Linked DNA regions of Longispora fulva. The protein of the gene in region 2 interacts with the protein of the main gene of each other region in a pairwise test. Links are inferred from orthologs where the notes say so. Each region holds a gene or a part of one and is shown on either strand. Other genes may lie near its edges.

Region 1 (4,933 bases), 3.0 Mb from region 2 along the record:
CGTCCCTCGGTCACCCGGACCCCGCCGCCGTCCGCCCCGCCGACCGGGCCGATGCCGGAGTGGCCCGCCTCACCCACCCCGAGTCAGGTTCGCGCACCCAGCCCCTCGCCGGAGCGTTAGGTAAGCGAATACGCTGACGTGTCGAGGGGCGGCGGCCGGCGAGAGGACGAACACAGTGGCGGAGCGAACCGAGGCCGGCTGGAGCCGGTCAGGTGAGGCGGCGCCGCGCTGGCGGAGTCTCCTGGGCCGGGGCAGGGGCGATCGTGCCGCGGACCCCGCCGAGGCCGCGAACGGCGCCCAGCGGGGCGCTCAGGCGTCCCCCGTGGACGAGTACGTGGCCCGCCTGCGCCGCGACATGGGCCCGGCCAAGGTGGTGGCGTTCGCCAACCCGAAGGGCGGGGTGCACAAGACCACCGCGACGGTGCTGTGCGCGGCCACGATCGGCAGCGCCCGGGGCCGGGGCGTCCTGGCCTGGGACGACAACGAGCTGCGCGGCACCCTGGGCCTGCGCGCCGGCAGCGCCCGGCACGCCCGCACGATCCGGCACCTGATCGAGAACCTGGTCGAGGTGGAGAACTCCAGCGGCGAGGAGTTACGCGACCGGCTGGACGAGTTCCTCCGGCACGCCGCCGACGGGTCCTACGACGTGCTCGCCGGGGACGAGGACCACCGGGTGGCCCGGCTGCTCGATCCGCCGATGGTGTGGCGGGTGCTGGAGCTGCTGCGGCGTACCCATGACGTGATCTGCGTCGACACCGGCAACAACGTGGAGAGCGCCAACTGGCAGACGGTGATCAAGGCCGCCGACCAGCTCGTGGTGACGTCCGTCCCCCGCGAGGACGCGGCGTTCACGGCGGACTGGATGTTGGACCTGCTGGAGGAGATGGGCATGGGCGACATCGTCGCCAACGCCGTGACCCTGCTGTCGTGCCCGACACCGACCCCGTCTCCGATGCTCGCTGACCTGGTCAAACACTTCCAGAGCCGGACCAGGACGGTGGCGGTGGTGCCGTATGACCCGGCGTTGGAGTCGGGCTCGTCCATCGACTACGCGAGCCTGAAGCCGGAGACCCGGATGGCGTGGTTACAGGCGGCGACGGCGGTGAGCGACGGGTTCTGACCCCGCGTCGGTTTGGGGTCTTGTCGGGGGGTGCGGTTAGGCTCGGGGGCGTTCCCAACTCCAGAGGAGGCTGCCGCCGATGAGTGACTCTTTTGTGCATCTGCACGTGCACACCGAGTACTCGATGCTGGACGGCGCCGCCCGGATGAAGCAGTTGTTCGCCGAGGTCAACCGGCAGGAGATGCCGGCTGTCGCGATCACCGACCACGGCAACATGCACGGGGCGTACGACTTCTACAAGCAGGCCACCGCCGCCGGGGTGACCCCGGTGATCGGCGTCGAAGCCTACCTGGCGCCGGCGTCGCGGTTCGACAAGAAGCGCATCAACTGGGGCACGCCCGACCAGAAGGGCGACGACGTCTCCGGCAACGGCGGCTACACCCACATGACGATGTGGGCCCGCAACGCCGAGGGGCTGCACAACCTCTTCCGGCTCAACTCGCGCGGCTCGATGGAGGGCTACTACTACAAGCCCCGGATGGACACCGAGCTGATCGCCGAGTATTCGGCCGGGATCATGGCCACCACCGGCTGCCCCTCCGGCGAGATCCAGACCCGGCTGCGCCTCGGGCACGACGAGGAGGCGCTGAAGGCCGCCGCGAAGTACCAGGACATCTTCGGCAAGGAGAACTTCTTCCTGGAGATCATGGACCACGGGCTGTCCATCGAGCGCCGGGTCCGCGACGGGCTGATCGACATCTCCCGCCGGTTGAACATCCCGCCGGTGGTGACGAACGACTCGCACTACACCCGGCCGGAGGAGGCCGACGCGCACAACGCGCTGCTGTGCGTGCAGTCCGGCTCGCTGCTGTCCGACCCGAACCGGTTCAAGTTCGACGGCGACGGCTACTACATCAAGTCCGCCGACGAGATGCGCGCGATCGACACCTCCGACATCTGGGCCGAGGGCTGCAGGAACACCCTGCTGGTCGCCTCCAAGGTCGAGACGGAGGGGATGTTCAAGTACAAGAACCTGATGCCGATCTTCCCGGTGCCCGACGGCGAGACCGAGGAGACCTGGTTCCGCAAGGAGGTCTGGGCCGGCATGGAGCGGCGCTGGCCGGCCGGCTACGACGAGGAGCACCGCGCCCAGGCGGAGTACGAGATCGGCGTCATCCTCCAGATGGGCTTCCCGTCGTACTTCCTGGTGGTCGCCGACTTCATCATGTGGGCCAAGCGCAACGGGCACTCCGTGGGGCCGGGGCGTGGTTCCGGGGCCGGCAGCATCGTGGCGTACGCGCTGGGCATCACCGACCTCGACCCGCTCGCGTTCGGCCTGATCTTCGAGCGGTTCCTCAACCCCGAGCGCGTCTCGATGCCCGACTTCGACGTCGACTTCGACGAGCATGGCCGCAACGAGACGATCCGGTATGTCACGGAGCGCTACGGCGCGGACCGGGTGGCCATGATCGCCACGTTCGGCACGATCAAGGCCAAGGCCGCGATCAAGGACTCGGGCCGGGTGCTCGGGTTCCCGTACGCGCTGGGCGACAAGATCACCAAGGCGATGCCCCCGGCCGTGATGGGCAAGGACATCCCGCTGTCGGGCATCTTCGACCCGAAGCACCCGCGCTACGCCGAGGCCGGCGCGGTCCGCGAGCTGGTCGACACCGAGCCCGACGTGGCCAAGGTGATGGAGGTCGCCCGGGGGCTGGAGGGCCTGGTCCGGCAGACCGGCGTGCACGCGGCCGGCGTCATCATGTCCGCCGAGCCGCTGATCGACCACGTGCCGCTGATGCGTCGGGACGCCGACGGCACGATCATCACCCAGTTCGACTACCCGACGTGCGAGACGCTCGGCCTGCTGAAGATGGACTTCCTCGGCCTGCGCAACCTCACGATCATGGCCGACGCCGTGAAGAACGTGGAGCACACGACCGGCCGGAAGATCGACCTGCTGTCGCTGCCGCTGGACGACGCCCCCACGTACGAGCTGCTCTGCCGGGGCGACACCCTGGGCGTGTTCCAGCTCGACGGCGGCGCGATGCGCCAGCTCCTGAAGCTGATGCGCCCCGACCACTTCGAGGACATCTCGGCCGTCCTCGCGTTGTACCGGCCCGGTCCGATGGGCGCGAACTCGCACATCAACTACGCGCTGCGCAAGAACAAGCAGCAGGAGATCGTCCCGATCCACCCGGAGCTCGAGGCGGACCTGGAGGACATCCTCGGCGTCACCTACGGCCTGATCGTCTACCAGGAGCAGGTCCAGCGCGCGGCGGTGAAGCTCGCCGGCTACACCCTCGGCCAGGCCGACAACCTGCGCCGGGCCATGGGCAAGAAGAAGAAGGAGGTCCTCGACAAGGAGTTCATCCCGTTCCGCGACGGCATGCGGCGCAGCGGATACTCCGACGAGGCCACCCAGGCGCTGTGGGACATCCTGGTCCCGTTCGCCGACTACGCGTTCAACAAGGCGCACACCGCCGCCTACGGGATGATCTCGTACTGGACGGCGTACCTGAAGGCGAACTACCCCGCCGAGTACATGGCGGCGCTGCTCACGTCCGTCGGCGACGACAAGGACAAAATGGCGATGTACCTGGGGGAGTGCCGCAAGATGGGCATCAAGGTCCTCCCCCCGGACGTGAACGAGTCCGCCGGCGCGTTCACCCCGATCGGGCGGGACATCCGCTTCGGGCTGGGCGCGGTCCGTAACGTCGGCACGAACGTGGTGGCCTCGGTCGTCGCCACCCGTGCGGCCAAGGGCAACTACACCTCCTTCCCCGACTTCCTGTCGAAGTCCGAGCTGGTGGTCTGCAACAAGCGGACCGTCGAGTCGCTGGTCAAGGCCGGTGCGTTCGACTCCCTCGGGCACACCCGCAAGTGCCTGGTCGAGCTGCACGAGACCGCGATCGACGCGGTCGTGGGGCTCAAACGCCAGGAGGCCGTCGGGCAGTTCGACCTGTTCGGCGGGCTGGAGGAGAACTCCGACGACAGCCTGGTGGGGCTGGACCTGCAGTTCACCCCGACCGAGTGGCCGCGCAAGGAGCTGCTGGCCTTCGAGCGGGACATGCTGGGGCTCTACGTCTCCGACCACCCCCTCGCCGGGGCCGAGCGGATCCTGAAGGCCAACTCCGAGCAGAGCATCGTCGAGGTGATCGACGAGGACGTCAACGACCGGATGCCCGTCACGATCGCCGGCATGATCTCCGGGGTGCAGCGTCGGATCACCAAGCAGGGCGCGAGCTGGGCGATCGTGATGCTCGAGGACCTGGACGCCTCGGTCGAGGTGCTGTTCTTCCCGAAGACGTACGAGCTGCTGTCGCACCACCTCGCCGAGGACATCGTCGTCACGGTCAAGGGGCACGTGAACAAGCGCGACCAGGCGATCAGCGTCGTCGGCTCGGACATGCTGATCCTGGAGGTCTCCGAGGCCGACCTGGCCGCGAACCCGCCGGTGGTGCTGAACTCGACCTGGGACAAGATCGTGGAACCGACCGTGCTGGAGCTCAAGCGGATCCTGCTCGGGCACCGTGGCGACTGCTCGGTGCACCTGCGGCTGCGCAGCCGGGGCGGGGAGACGCTGCTCGCGCTGGGGCCGGATCTGAAGGTCCGCAACGATGTGGCGTTCCGTTCGGAGATCAAGACGCTGTTCGGCGCGGGGGGCGTGGACTAGTCGGGGCCGTTCGGGTCACGGCCGCTCGGCAGGTGTGTCGGAGGTCGGTCGCCCGGTCCTGCTCAGATGTGCCGGGGGTGCTCGGTCGCCGGTTCGGCTCAGCTGTGCCGGAGGTGCTCGGTGCGGCTCGGCGAGCGGGTCGGCCCGGCCACCACCACCCGGGCACGCCGGACCGCGGTATGCCGCTGTCCCGCTTCGGC
Region 2 (4,690 bases):
GCCGGGTCCGGGGCGGGCCGGGTCGGGGACGACGGTCGGGACCCGGGTGGTCGGCGGGTCGTACGCCGGCTGCTCCGTCGGGAAGCCGCCGCTGGTCGGCTGCTCGGGGCGGGGCTGGCCCTTGAGCAGCGGCACCCGCTCGGCCTGGTGCCGCTGGCCGCCGGTGGGGGCCTCGGCGGCGGGCCGCTCGGTCCACGCCGGCTCGGCCGGGCGCTGCTCAGGAGTCCACGCCTGCTCGCCGGCACGCTGCTCGGGGGTCCAGGCCGCCTGCTGCTCCGGGATCCGGGACTCAGCCGCGCGGGGCTGCGGGGTGTCCCAGACCGGCGGGGTGCCCTCGGCCGGCGGGGTCCAGGCCTGCTGCTCGCCGGACCGGTACTGCTCCGGGCGGGGCGTGGCCCAGGCCGGCTCGGCCGGGTGCTGCTGGTCGGCCGTGCGGGGCTCCGGTGGCCTGTAGTCACCGGCGGGGCGCTGGTCGGCGTACGGCGGCTCGGAGTAGCGGGAGTCGCGCTCCTCGCCGTACCACCGTTGGGGGTTGGATTGTTCGGGGTAGCTCACGTGTATCAAAGTTAGGCGAACTCAGGGTGTTACCGCTATCGGCCCAGACGGTGAAAATTAGGCCCGGACGTTTGTCCGCGATCGACCTACTATTCCCCGGTGACTGAAACCCCCACGCTCGCAGCAGCGTTCACACGTGCCGCCGACGGCCGGTTCACGATGGCCGGCTCCCCCCGACTCGCCGCCCTCGCCCGGGCCGTCGCCGCCGACCCGGGGCTCGGCGCGCCGGTGGCCGCGCTCGGCGAGACCCTGCCCGGCCACCCGCCCCTGCTGTTCGCCGCCGTGCAGTGCGTGCTGCGCACCGTGCGGCACCCGCTGGCCGACTACTACCCCACCCTCGGCGGGCACCGCGAGCCCGGCCCGGGCATGGTCGAGGCGTTCGCGGACCTGGTCGCGACGCACGGGGGCCTGCTCGCCGAGCTGTGCGCCGCCCGGCCGGCGTCGCGCACCAACGACCCGGGGATCGCGGCGATCACCCGGCCGGCGCTGGGCCGGGCCGCTGCCGCCGCCGGTGGCCGACCGGTGGCCCTGCTGGAACTCGGCGCGGCGGCGGGCCTGGCCCTGCTGCCCGACCTGTACCGGTACAGCTATCGCGGGGCCGGCTCCGAGGTGGTGGCCGGCGCGGGAGCGGTCACCCTGGAGTGCGAGCTGCGCGGACCCGTCCCCGACCACCTCGACACCGACCTGGACGTCGCGCTGCGGATCGGCCTGGAACGCGACCCCGTCCTGCACGACGATCCCGACGCGGTGCGCTGGCTGCTGTCCGGTGTCTACCCCGAGCGGACCGCCGAGCTCGCCCGGCTCACCGCCGGCCTCGCCGGGCTCGATACCCACCCGGTCGACTGGCGGGTCGGCGACTTCCTCGACGAGCTGCCCAAGGCGCTGGCCGACGTGCCCGCCGACGTCCTGCCCGTCGTGTACGGCTCCAGCGTGCTGTGCTGCCTGGACCGGCGGGCCGAGTTCCCCGGCCTGCTGGCCGCCGCGGGGCGCGACCTGGTGTGGATCTCCAAGGAGCAGCCGGAGAACGCGCTGGCACTGGTCAGCGACGAGCCCAACCCCTTCAGTACCGAACACTGCTCGGTGCTGACCTCGGTGACCTACACCGCCGGAGAGGTCAGCGAGGTCGTGGCCCTCGCCGAGGTCGACCCGTGGGTCCGGTGGCTCGACTGGCGGCCGACCGTCATGCGCCCCCGGTCAGCCGGCTGACCGCCTCGGCGAGCACCTCCGGCCGCTTGCAGAACGCGAACCGGACCAGCCTGCGGCCGGCGTCGACGTCGTCGTAGAACACCTGGGTCGGCACTGCCACCACGCCGCTGCGCTCCGGCAGCGCCCGGCAGAACTCCACCCCGTCGACGCCGCCTAGCCCGGTGATGTCGGCCGTCACGAAGTACGTGCCCTCGGCCCGCCGGACGTCGAACCCGGCCTTGCGGAGCCCGTCGGAGAGCGTGTCACGCTTGGCGCGCAGCTCCTCGCGGAAACCGTGGAAGTAGGCGTCCGGCAGGGCGAGGGCCACGGCGACGGCCGGCTGGAACGGGCCGGCGTTGACGAACGTGAGGAACTGCTTGACCCGCAGCGCCGCCGAGACCAGCCGGGCGGGGCCGCACACCCAGCCGACCTTCCAGCCGGTGCAGGAGAACGTCTTTCCGGCCGAGGAGATCTGCAGCGTGCGGTCCCGCATCCCCGGGAAGCCCGCGAGGGGCAGGTGTTCGCCGTCGAACACCAGGTGCTCGTAGACCTCGTCGCAGACGGCGACGACGTCGTGCTCGACGCACAGCTGCGCGATCAGCGCCAACTCGGCTCGGGTGAAGACCTTCCCCGTCGGGTTGTGCGGGGAGTTCAACAACACCAGACGGGTACGCGGCGTGAAGGCGGCCCGCAGCTCCTCCGGGTCGAACGCGTACCCGCCGTCGGCGTCCGGGCGCAGCGTGACCGGCCGGCGGACGGCGGCGGCGAGCGCGACCGAGGCGGCGTAGGAGTCGTAGTACGGCTCGAAGCAGATCACCTCGTCGCCGGCCTCGCACAGCCCCAGGATCGTCGCGGCGATCGCCTCGGTCGCCCCCGCCGTGACCAGCACCTCCCCGTCGGGGTCGTACTCCAGTCCCCAGAACCGGCGCTGGTGATCGGCGATCGCACTCCGCAGCGCCGGGATCCCCGGCCCCGGCGGGTACTGGTTGTGTCCGCCGAGGATCGCCGCCCGCGCGGCCTCCAGCATCTCGGCAGGGCCGTCCGTGTCGGGGAAGCCCTGGCCCAGGTTGACGGCGCCGGTCCGGGCCGCCAACGCGGACATCTCGGCGAAGATCGTGGTGCCGAACGGGCGCATGCGCTCGACCAGAGGGTCAGTCATGGTGGAAGCCTATGGCGTCGCGGACGGCCATGGCGAGCACACCGACCGGGTCCGGCGGGGCCGCGTCGCGGCGACGCGCCTGAGTTCGATGCCCGCCGGCGGTGTCCGGATCCGCCCCGTCGAGCCGAGAACCGTCGGGCTTGGCGGGTGCCCCGGAATACGTTCCGCGACCCGGCAGGGGGGTGCCGGATCGCGGAACCTGGATGCGCACCGCCGCCGACGGGGGGATTGCCGGCTGCGGGCGCCGCGCCCCGCCCGTGGCCGCCGCCCTCCCGGCACGGCCCCGAGCGGGGACGGTCAGGCCGCCCTGGGCAGGGCGACCGCGGAACGCAGCGGCCCGGTCGCCGCGGACCGCTGCTGCGGCGCGACGGTGGACCGGTGGGTCAGGGCGAGCGCGTCGGCGACGATGGCCACGAAGCGCTCGGCCTCGACCATCAGCCGCTCGGACTCCTGGTGGGTGACCGCGCCGGGCACGCCGGCCTCGGCGATGGCCCGGCGGCGCGCCCCGGCCGCGAACTGGGCCGCCCAGTCGGACAGCTCGGGAGCGACCAGGGTGAGCAGACCCCAGACGCTGGTCGGACGGCCCCGGCCGCCGGGGGCCGGGCGGGCCCTGGCCGCGACGACGGCGGCCGCCGCGCGCAGGGCGGCGAGGTGGGCCGTGGCGTAGCGCTCCTCGTCGGTGGTGGCGGCGGCAGCCTCGGCCAGCCCCCGACGGGCCAGCGCGAACAGCTCCAGCGGGGTGCGCTGCGGGAAGGCGTGTGCCGGGATCGTCAGCATGCGAAATCCTCCAGCCGGTCGGAGCCGAGCCATTTTCGAACCTCTGTTCGAATAGACGTAGAGTAGCGCTCTCCGCACAGTGGACGCAACACCCATTCGTCATCCTCCTGTTTCCGGACAACCCGCCCTTGCCGACAGATCCAGCATCACCCCGGCGCCCGGCCCGCCGCACCCGCCAGAGTGCGCAGGTCCGCCGATGGATCCGGGGCGGCATGTGGAGGTGTCGGACAGATCACTCCGCTCGTCGTACCGGAAAACCGGTCTTTACAGTGGGGGCATGTCCCTGACCGCCACATCGACCCTCGTCGGTGGGTTCGCCCTCGCGATCCTCGTGGTCGCCGGCACGGTCACACTGTGGCGGCGTTGGCCCCGCCGGGCGCGGCTGGTGCTGCGGAGCGGATCGCTGCTGTTGTCCCAGATCATGATCGTGATATGCGTCGGTCTCGTGGTGAACCGGTCGGAACAGCTCTACCCGTCCCTGGAGACGCTGATCGACCCGCCGAAGGCCAAGGAGCCCGTCGCCGAGAGCGTCACGAGCGGCGGCCTCGACGAGTGGCTGCGAGCCCGGTCCCAGCAGGGCGCGAAGTCCGGGCTGGCGTTCCCCTGGCAGCCGGCCGGCGGCGGGCACTGGCCGGTCACCGAGCACCCGTCGATCAGCCTGCCGGCACAGTATTTCCTGCAGCCCAACAGCCGGTTCCCCGTGATCGTGGCGTTCGCGCCGCCCGGGACCCCCGGCTGGGCGGACGCCCGTGCCGCCGGCCGGGCCGGCGACCCGGCGATCGTGGTGTTCGTGCACCCGCACAACAACGACGCCGGTTCCCTCAAACTGCTCGGCACCGACCTGCCGCAGGAGCTGGGCCGCGACCTGCGGACCACCCCGGACCGGTGGTCGGCGGTCGGGATCGGCAAGTACGGCGTCGCGGCGTTGGACCTGGCCCGCCGGCACCCGGAGCGCTACCGGTCGGCGGCCGCCGTCACCCCGCCGGTCCCCGCGGAGCTCACCGCGCCGGCCAA

Evidence for each region. Proteins that work in one complex are often made in the same cells at the same time.
Region 1: the proteins of IW245_RS21570 (region 2) and dnaE interact in binary tests that used the Escherichia coli proteins (3 or more experiments, as listed by UniProt). The link is inferred for Longispora fulva from one-to-one orthologs.

The regions. Positions count from the first base shown.
Region 1 is NZ_JADOUF010000001.1:7,893,700-7,898,632, forward strand. Bases 860-4,933 are described here. They hold dnaE (DNA polymerase III subunit alpha), read left to right. Parts: upstream 860-1,199; coding sequence 1,200-4,733; downstream 4,734-4,933. Outside these bases: IW245_RS36650 (hypothetical protein), read left to right, coding at 1-120. UniProt on the Escherichia coli protein: DNA polymerase III is a complex, multichain enzyme responsible for most of the replicative synthesis in bacteria. This DNA polymerase also exhibits 3' to 5' exonuclease activity. The alpha chain is the DNA polymerase catalytic subunit.
Region 2 is NZ_JADOUF010000001.1:4,848,930-4,853,619, forward strand. Bases 818-3,789 are described here. They hold IW245_RS21570 (pyridoxal phosphate-dependent aminotransferase), read right to left. Parts: upstream 2,900-3,789; coding sequence 1,736-2,899; downstream 818-1,735. Other genes in these bases: IW245_RS21565 (DUF2332 family protein), read left to right, coding at 818-1,761; IW245_RS21575 (SAV_6107 family HEPN domain-containing protein), read right to left, coding at 3,197-3,676. Outside these bases: IW245_RS21560 (hypothetical protein), read right to left, coding at 1-555; more of IW245_RS21565, read left to right, coding at 655-817; IW245_RS21580 (alpha/beta hydrolase), read left to right, coding at 3,954-4,690. UniProt on the Escherichia coli protein: Shows aminotransferase activity with methionine and histidine as substrates, and to a lesser extent also with phenylalanine.